Regions from separate parts of the Rossellomorea sp. RS05 genome, predicted to be linked through region 3. Evidence: riboswitches for the same ligand, from Rfam matches in the RefSeq annotation. Region 3 holds a riboswitch; each other region holds the start of a gene.
What was found. Region 3 has a riboswitch for S-adenosylmethionine ahead of ABJ225_RS12155 (M20 metallopeptidase family protein). Riboswitches for the same ligand answer to the same signal wherever they lie in the genome.
Positions count from the first base shown of each region.

Region 1: another riboswitch for S-adenosylmethionine. It lies ahead of ABJ225_RS20840 (methionine ABC transporter ATP-binding protein); the one in region 3 lies ahead of ABJ225_RS12155 (M20 metallopeptidase family protein).
Region 2: another riboswitch for S-adenosylmethionine. It lies ahead of metK (methionine adenosyltransferase); the one in region 3 lies ahead of ABJ225_RS12155 (M20 metallopeptidase family protein).

Region 1 covers NZ_JBDKWY010000012.1:65,477-68,757, reverse strand. Annotated here, with positions in the region: gene ABJ225_RS20845 (methionine ABC transporter permease) at 1-401, opposite strand, end outside; gene ABJ225_RS20840 (methionine ABC transporter ATP-binding protein) at 391-1,404, opposite strand; SAM riboswitch class I at 1,474-1,578, opposite strand; gene ABJ225_RS20835 (response regulator transcription factor) at 1,839-2,519, shown strand; gene ABJ225_RS20830 (sensor histidine kinase) at 2,519-3,281, shown strand, end outside.
Region 2 covers NZ_JBDKWY010000003.1:326,913-330,193, forward strand. Annotated here, with positions in the region: gene ABJ225_RS11445 (gamma carbonic anhydrase) at 1-260, shown strand, start outside; gene metK (methionine adenosyltransferase) at 630-1,829, opposite strand; SAM riboswitch class I at 2,041-2,176, opposite strand; gene pckA (phosphoenolpyruvate carboxykinase (ATP)) at 2,466-3,281, shown strand, end outside.
Region 3 covers NZ_JBDKWY010000004.1:61,241-64,521, forward strand. Annotated here, with positions in the region: gene ABJ225_RS12145 (2-thiouracil desulfurase family protein) at 163-621, shown strand; gene ABJ225_RS12150 (DUF2785 domain-containing protein) at 798-1,637, shown strand; SAM riboswitch class I at 1,649-1,746, shown strand; gene ABJ225_RS12155 (M20 metallopeptidase family protein) at 1,804-2,970, shown strand; gene ABJ225_RS12160 (hypothetical protein) at 2,998-3,281, shown strand, end outside.

The DNA of each region.
Region 1 (3,281 bases), on a different contig from region 3:
GGGCTCGCCCCGACGGATACCGATGCTTCAATGACTCCCTTGTCGATTTCCTTCAGTGCGGTTTCGACGATCCGGGCGAAGAACGGAATTCCAGCGACGGATAGGGAGACTGAAGCCGCCGTCGGTCCGATCACATCCCCTGTGAGGATCTTCGTCAGAGGAAGGAGCGCCACCAGAAGGATGATGAACGGGACCGACCGGACCATATTCACAATGAATCCAACGATGGATTTCACGAAGCGGTTTTCGAGGAACAGCCCCTTATCCGTTGTGAAAAGAAGCACTCCGAGGGGAAGTCCGATGATAACAGCAATCAACAGGGATATCCCCACCATATACAATGTTTCTAAAAATGCCTGATTCAGATCCGGCAAGATGTCAATGATGGCTTCAGGCAGCATCTTCAAGCACCTCCAGACTTTGCGTACGCTGGGTAATGAATTCGATGGCGGCATCGATTTCGGCGCGTTCTCCGATCAATTCCATGATGAAGATCCCGAGTGGCACTTCCTGGATGTATTCGATCTTCCCGTGAAGGATATTCCCTTTCACGTGATACCGCTGGAAGACATCGGACACGACGCTTTCTTCTGCAATGGAGCCTTTGAATTGGATCTTGATCAACGTCCCTTTCCTTGCCTTCGCCAAATGATCCGGCAGGTCGAACTGAAGGATCGTCTCGATGAACTGCCTGGTCAGGGGCTCCTTCGGATTCGAGAAGAGATCATATACGGGACCTTCTTCAATGATCCGTCCATCCTGCATCACGGCCATCCGGTCGCAGATTTCCTTGACGACTTCCATCTCATGGGTGATGAGGACGATGGTCAGTCCGAGCTCTTCGTTCAGCTTTTTCAATAATTTCAGGATCGACCTTGTGGTATTCGGGTCGAGGGCGGATGTTGCTTCATCGCACAGAAGAACGGATGGATTGTTCGCAAGTGCCCGGGCAATCCCGACGCGCTGCTTTTGACCTCCGCTCAGCTGAGCGGGATAGGCATCTGCCTTATCCGATAGGCCGACCATGGCGAGAAGCTCTTCCACACGCGGCCGGATCTCAGCCTTTGGCACCTTGGCCGCTTTCAGGGCGAATGCCAGATTGCCGTAGACCGTCTTTGCCTTGATCAGGTGGAAGTGCTGGAAGATCATGCTCGTCTTCTGCCTTGCCGATCTGAGCTCGCGTGGAGACAGCTTCGTAAAGTCCAGTCCGTCGATGATGACCTCACCTGAAGTAGGTCTCTCCAACAGATTCAAGCAACGAATGAGGGAGCTTTTCCCAGCTCCGCTATACCCGACGATTCCAAAGATTTCTCCCTTTTCAATCTTGACGGAAACGTCATTGACGCCGATCACAGTTTGCTTTTTCGTTTTATACTCTTTCACAAGATGGTTGATCTCGATCATTGCGCTTCACCTCTTTTTCCAATAAAAAATGCCTCTTTCAGCTGAAAGAAGCATCGCATATCGATCATCGACTTATCTCTCAGAATGAAAACCATCCTGCAGGAATTAGCACCGTTCCATATGGAGGTTGCCGGACGTCATAGGGCCTGATCCCTCGGTCGCTCTTGATAATTTGAATACTATATAATTTTTGAAGATTTCATCTATAAGAGATAATAATGGGTATTTGGTTGGGTGTCAACTACCATTCACACCTATGGAAACCATGTAAGCGTTACCTTCACTTTAAGATTAGGCTCGAATTATTTTTGGTCCTTTCGAAAGGTTTGCTCATTTCCGCCAATCATTGGTCCCTGTTCATACTGCCACCACTTTGACGAAGCCTGCCATTTTCCATATGATAGGCTTACATCATCATTGATCCGGAGGTCACTATGAATATTCTATTAGTTGAAGACGATAAGACGATTGCAGCAGGACTTGAATACTCCCTGCAGAACGAGCAATTCGGCACATTTGTTTGCCATAATGTCGCTGCCGCTGAGGACATGATCAACACCCGCTGGACAGAGATTGATCTGTTCCTCTTTGATTTGTCCCTTCCCGACGGGAGCGGCTATGACCTGTGCTCCCTCGTAAAGAAAAAGACCGATAAACCGGTGATCTTCCTGACGGCCATGGACGAAGAAGTCAATGTGGTCATGGGTCTTGATATGGGAGCAGATGATTACATCACAAAGCCGTTCCGTGTCAGGGAACTCATGTCACGGATCAAGTCGGTCCTACGCCGCTACGATAAGCAGACGCCTGCCCATTTCACACTCGGCGACATCAAGATCCTTCCGGCTGAAGGCAAAGTATATAAGGGCGGCGAAGAAATCCAGCTGACGGCCCTCGAGTACCGGCTCCTTCTGATTTTTGCCCAGCACAAGGATCAGGTGCTCACGCGTACACAGCTCCTTGAGAAAATCTGGGATGTGGCAGGCGATTTCGTCAACGATAACACCCTCACCGTCTACATCAAACGGTTGCGTGAAAAACTGGAAGACGACCCGCAGAACCCCGGTATCATTAAGACGATCCGTGGAATGGGCTATAAGGCAGGAGACCGCTGATGCTGAGGAATAAAGAAATACGGGTGTTCCTTGTAACGATCGTGATCATCGCCGTCATCGGAACAATTTGCGCATCTTACATAAGTCTGCAAGCGTCTGTGGCCATAGCCGTCACCTCCCTCCTACTCATCACAAGCTTCATGCTTTACACAGCCTGGCGCTACAGGGAAATCGGGAAGCTTTCCGACTACCTTCGAAAGATATCAAATGGAGACTACTCCCTCGACGTTCGGGACAACCATGAGGGGGAGCTCAGCATCCTGAAGTCCGATATGTACAAGGTGACACTCCGACTATCGGAAAACAGCTCACGCCTCCAGGAAGACAAGCTCAAACTGACCGATGCCATCTCGGATATTTCCCATCAGCTTAAAACACCCCTCACCTCCATGATGGTCATGTCCGACCTGTTGAGGAATCCGGGCTTGGATGAAGGAAAACGCCGGGAATTCACACGCCGTATCCAGGTCCAGCTTGAACGGATCGAATGGCTCGTCTCCTCCCTATTGAAACTCTCAAAGATCGATGCGGGAACGGCACGCTTCAAGAAGGAGAATGTGGACGTGTCTGCCCTCATACGGGATGCCGTGGACCCTCTTCTCATCCCCATGGAGATCAAGGACGTAACACTTCAGATTGAAGACGAACCGGCCTCATTTGTTGGAGACGGGAACTGGACGAAGGAAGCCATCATCAATATATTGAAAAACAGCATCGAACACTCATCAGAGAGAGGACGTATCACCATCGCCTCTCAGGAAA
Region 2 (3,281 bases), on a different contig from region 3:
ACAGCTGCAAAATCCGAAAAAAGGCGTTGATCGGCATGGGGTCGATCATCCTTGATAATGCCGAGATCGGTGAAGGCGCCTTCATCGGTGCCGGGAGCCTGGTCCCTCAAGGGAAAGTCATCCCTCCCAACACCCTTGCATTCGGCAGACCCGCCAAGGTGGTCAGGGAGTTGAATGAAGACGATATCATGGACATGGAGCGGATCTCAAGGGAGTATGCGGAAAAAGCACAGCATTATAAAGCCGCCAAGCCCCTCTAGTCACTTATACTTGGGATACCCCAACTTGATGGAGATTACTCGGATTGTTTGTAAGGACCCGGAATAAAAAGAGGTTAGTGAGAAAACGAAAAAGGGACCATAACATGACGAACACGATCCGTATAGGTTCTTCATATCGCTCATGACTTCCGTGGAAGACGTCGCTTTCTTCGCATAATCCGAAAGCCTTCCCGGCAAGCCTGCGGGGTGCCATTCTTCCAGCAATCACCCGCTGGAAATAATAAAGTCGTCATGGTCTTGGACCAAATTAAAAACCCGGACTGATTTGCCATATCACAGGCAAATCGGTCCGGGTTTTTCTATGACTGAAACACGAATGTTACAGCCTTATTTAGTTCATAAGGATAATCAAGCAAGCGCTTCTGCTTTAAGAGCGTCTGCTTTGTCTGTACGCTCCCAAGGAAGATCAAGGTCATTACGTCCGAAGTGACCGTAAGCAGCCGTCTGTTTGTAGATCGGGCGACGAAGATCAAGCATCTTGATGATGCCTGCCGGGCGAAGATCGAAATTATTGCGGACAACGTCCACCAATACATCTTCGGATACTTGTCCGGTTCCGAATGTGTCGACAGAGATCGATACGGGTTGTGCAACACCGATGGCGTAAGCAAGTTGAACTTCACACTTCTCGGCAAGTCCTGCAGCCACGATGTTTTTGGCAACGTAACGTGCAGCATAGGCCGCAGAGCGGTCAACCTTGGTAGCATCCTTACCAGAGAATGCACCACCGCCGTGACGGGCGTATCCACCATACGTATCAACGATGATCTTACGGCCTGTCAGACCGGCATCTCCTTGAGGTCCACCGATAACGAAGCGACCAGTCGGGTTGATGAAGTATTTTGTGTTTTCGTCGATCAATTCTTTTGGAACGACCGGATCAATCACATATTCCTTCAGATTGCGCTGGATTTGCTCAAGCGTCACTTCAGGGTGATGCTGCGTAGAGATAACAATCGTGTCGATGCGGACAGGCTTGTCGTTCTCATCGTACTCAACCGTCACTTGCGTTTTACCATCCGGACGAAGGTAAGGAAGGATTTCTTCTTTACGTACTTCAGTCAGGCGACGGGAGATCTTATGAGAAAGGGAGATCGGAAGAGGCATAAGCTCCTTCGTTTCATTGCAGGCGAATCCGAACATGAGACCTTGGTCACCGGCACCGATGGCGTCGATCTCTTCTTCGCTCATTTGTCCTTCACGGGCTTCAAGGGCCTGATCCACCCCTTGAGCGATATCAGCCGATTGCTCATCGATTGATGTGAGGACGGCACATGTTTCAGCATCAAAACCGTATTTTGCACGCGTATATCCAATTTCACGGATGGTTTCGCGGACGATTTTCGGGATATCGACATACGTATTGGTTGTGATTTCACCGGCAACAAGAACGAGACCAGTAGTAACGGATGTTTCACAAGCTACACGCGCATTGGGATCATTCGTAAGAATAGCATCAAGAATTGAATCAGAGATTTGGTCACAAATTTTATCTGGATGTCCTTCCGTTACGGACTCAGATGTAAACAGACGACGTTTAGTTGACATCAAGGTTCCTCCTTAAACACATTTGCCGGTGGCTTCCGGCGAATTTAGCGAAGCAGATACGGTACTCATTTCCCTAAGTAGTATGAAGTAAACACAGCGGCCCCGCTGCCGGGATCGGACCCGGGGATTGCCATGTAGCAGGTCAAATAAAAAACCCTCCCTCTGGAAAGCATGCAGAGGAAAGGGTTGAACTTTTAGCCGCGCCTTTTCTCTCTTATCGTTCAAGGTTTGCACCTTGCCTCAGTTTAGCACCTTCGCTTTTGGGAAAATCGTTCTGTTTCCCTCTATTTCATAGCAGGTTGCTGGGTTTCATAGGGTCTGCTCCCTCCACCAGCTCAGGATAAGAGTATCCGTTCAAGGTACAATAATAACGGTTCAACGGCGGAGTGTCAACACTTTCTCCCTGCTAGGTTTAACCATCCCCTCCCCCTTTTCCATTAAGACATCACAATCACCCAAATAGTTAACGTTAATCCGATATTTCGCATATAAATAGGATTATACGAGCATGAAACTAGGATATTTTAATTCTTTTTCAAAAAAAAAGATTATATAGTATAGACTAATATCTTCAATGTGTTATACTAATCATCGAGAAGCAAACTTACTTAAAATTCACATAAAGGAAGGGTTCGAATGAATACTGTGAGCAAATCAAATGGGTTGACGCAATTACTGAACGGCGAGAACATACACCATCAATTATCCGTCCCACAGCTGGTGGAAAAGATCCTTCAGCGAAACGAAGGGATCCTGACCTCATCCGGAGCCGTCAGGGCCAAAACAGGAAAATATACAGGACGCTCACCTCAGGATAAATTCATTGTTGAAGAAGCCTCCTCAAAAGATAAAATCGAATGGGGCAAGGTCAATCAGCCGATCTCGGAAGAATCCTTCGACCGATTGTATGGAAAGGTCCTTGATTACCTTCAACAAAAAGAAGAACTGTTCGTGTTCAACGGGTATGCGGGAGCCGACCGTAAGCACCGCCTTCCAATCCAGGTGATCAATGAGCTTGCGTGGCATAATCTGTTCGCTCATCAGCTCTTCATCCGTCCCGAAGACGGGGAGCTGAGCGGTCACGAACCGGAATTCACGATTGTCTCTGCCCCTCATTTCAAGGCAGATCCTGCTGTAGATGGGACCCATTCTGAAACATTCATCATCGTTTCGTTCGAGAAACGAATCGTCCTTATCGGCGGCACGGAGTATGCGGGTGAAATGAAGAAGTCGATCTTCTCCGTCATGAACTACGTTCTCCCTGAGTCGGATATCCTTTCCATGCACTGCTCTGCCAATGTCGGCCTCGAAGGCGATGTCGCCCTCTTCTTCGGACTGTCAGGTACAGGCAAAACGACCCTTTCTGCCGATCCCAACCGCAGGCTCATCGGTGATGACGAGCATGGCTGGTCACCGAACGGCGTATTCAATATCGAGGGCGGCTGCTATGCA
Region 3 (3,281 bases):
TAACGCGGGTCGGAAGGTTTAGCAAGTGAAGGTGTCTGTCGATTCTGCAATCATCATGAGACATTATTACTGATATTGGCAAAAGTTTTATTTCTGTTGTACAAAGGTTGAAAATTTGAAATAATAAGAATTGAATAGTTGTTCATGAGGAGGCGCATCGTCATGCTGGTGGTAAGCGCATGTCTTGCAGGCATGAAGGTACGATACAACGGAACTGACTGCCTTGAAGAAGTGATTGGAGATATGGTGAGGTCGGGAAAGGCGGTCACGGTATGCCCTGAGATTCTGGGTGGATTCCAAACCCCGCGTGAGCCTGCCGAGATCCAGGGCGGTACGGGTGAGGATGTGCTCGACGGAACGGCTCGCGTGCTGGACCGTTCAGGAGCGGATGTGACGGATCAATATGTAGCCGGTGCTGCTGAGACTCTCGCCATCTGCCGGAAGATGGGGGCGACGGACATCGTCTTGAAGGAAAACAGTCCTTCCTGTGGCAGCTCCATAATCTACAATGGGGATTTTTCCGGAGAGAAGATCCCGGGGGAAGGTGTGACAACCGCACTCTTGAGAAGACATGGAATCAAGGTTCGGTCGGAAGAGGATGCTGTGAATGAATTTGTGTAAATTTACCATCGTTCTGCTAAACACCTGTGCTGATTAGCCGATGAATAATAGTAATGGCACATACAGACGCGGAACAGTTTCAACGGAACATGTCCTGGGTATTGTATGGAAAGAAAAGTAGAGATAGAGAACAGTCCTTCGACTGCAATACGATCACAAAGGGGCAAGAGAATCGAATGAGCGATGTAACAGGTCAAACCTTCTTACCTGAAGCAGAATTAAAGTCACTCCTGCAGCAAGGGGATGTCGAAGAAGGGAAACAACTGGACGTACTCCTGGCCATGGTGGAGCATATCGGGACGCCGGATCCCGTACTCCGAGACAAATTGATTTACACCACCTTTTACCGATTGATCATTGAGGAAGACAGACTCCATACCGAAGTCCTGAAGGATCTCCTCGACCTTTCCATGGATCATCTTCTTATGAAGGGGATCGGTGAGGAAGGGACGGATTCCGTCTTCACGCGCGCCTTCACGACCCTCCTCATGGCACTCGTCCTTGGACGGGACAAAGAGGCCGATTTCCTATCAGAGGATAAGATTCAGGAAGCAGCCGATATCACGGTGGAATATCTGGAGCAGGAACAGGACGTGCGAGGCTTCGTCGAGGAAAAGGGATGGGCACACAGTGTCGCCCACGCAGCCGACATGGTGGATGAGCTCGTGCTGAACCCGAAAGTGGATCAGGATATGTTCCCGGTTCTGCTGAAAGCACTATGGGAAAAGGTGTTGGTGTCCCACCATGCCTATATCCATGATGAAGATGAGCGACTCCTCGTCCCGATCCTCCAGATGATCTGGCAGGGGATGGATGAGGGGGAAGTCATAACGCTGGTGGAAAAACTTCCTGAGATGCTTGAGAAGCAGAAAGCCGAACTTGAGGAAGAGGCCTACTGGACCCTGTTTTTCAATGTGAAGACCTTCTCAAAAACGTTCTATATGAAACTGGAAGACTACCCGACCCTTTCAAAGCTGAGGGATGCGATCGACCGGGTCTTGAAAGAACTCAACTGAATAGTGCAATGCTCTTATGAAGAGAGGCGGAGGGACTGGCCCCATGAAGCCTCGGCAACCGGATCCACGGTGCCAAATCCAGCAGACCGCTGCGTCTGAACGATAAGAGGCTGATGAAAGAGGCCTCTTGGAGAGGTCTTTTTTTATGAAGAGAAGGAGGAAGAGCATGACGAGACAAGAGATGTATACAGAACTTGAAGGAAACTTTGAAGAAACCCGAAGCTGGAGGCGGCATCTCCACGAGAATCCCGAGCTTTCCTTCAAGGAAACCGAAACCGCTCGCTTCATCGAAAGAAAGCTGCGTGAGTTCGGGCTTGAGGTGAAGACCGGAATCGGCGGCAACGGCATCACCGGCACGCTCCGCGGGGCGAAGCCGGGCAAGACGATCGCCTTCCGGGCCGACTTCGATGCCTTGCCGATCACGGATGAAAAAGACGCACCGTACAAATCCAAGAATCCCGGCGTGATGCACGCATGTGGCCATGACGGGCATACGTCCGCCCTTTTGTCTGTTGCCAAGGTGCTGAGTCAATATGGACAAGACATCAACGGCACACTCATCTTCCTCTTCCAGCCGGCAGAAGAAACACCGCCGGGCGGAGCCAAATTCATGATCGAAGAAGGCGTGCTTGAAGGAGTGGACCATGTATTCGGAGCCCATCTTGCATCGGATTTGCCACTTGGGTCTTACGGCGTCGGAGAAGGCTTCCGCATGGCAGCCGTCGATAAATTCGCCATCCACATCAATGGCCTCGGCGGTCACGGCGCAAGGCCGCACACGACGATCGATCCACTCGTGATCGGCACGACCGTCGTCAACGCCCTCCAGCAGATCGTGAGCAGGAAGGTCGATCCCCTGAAATCCGCCGTCGTCACCATCGGCATTTTCAAAGCCGGCACCGCCTTCAACGTGATCCCCGACAACGTCACCATCGAAGGCACAGTGCGTACATTCGAAGGCGAAGTGCGCGACCAGGTCCAGGAAGAGATCCATTCGATTGTCGCCGGCATCACATCCGGATTCAAGGCGACGCACAGCATCGACTATCTGCGTGGCTACCCGGCCCTCTATAACCATCCGGAGGAAACGGAAATTGCCCGTCGCCTCTTCGCTGATCTTGGACCTGTGGCCGAGTCCGAGCCGACCATGGGCGCTGAAGACTTCGCCTATTACCTTCAGGAAAAGCCCGGTACCTTCTTCCGAGTCGGATCTCGGACCGATGACCTGGCAACCCAGTACTCCCATCACCACCCGCGCTTCGACATCGACGAACGCGCACTCGTTCACACGGGCAAAGCCTTCATCAAACTGGCCGAGCACTACGTTTTTTAACTTAACAGAAGAATAGGAGATACATAGATGACAACCTACAAAATCACGATGATGGACGCCTACGCCATCGAATCCCTCCGCGAAAAAGGCATCACCAACGAGATACTGCTTGAGGCCGCAGCAAGTGGAGATACAACGCGACTGTTGGAAGCCGATCCAGAAGGGAACTTCGATGCTTTGCTGAAACTCGCCGAGGATCGGGACGCGTTGGAGAGCATCCTGAATGATGGCTACCAGATCAAATTCGTCACTTACAACGGCCTTCGCAACCTTCTTCGCATGAAATTCCGCAAGCCGTTTACCGACTTGGA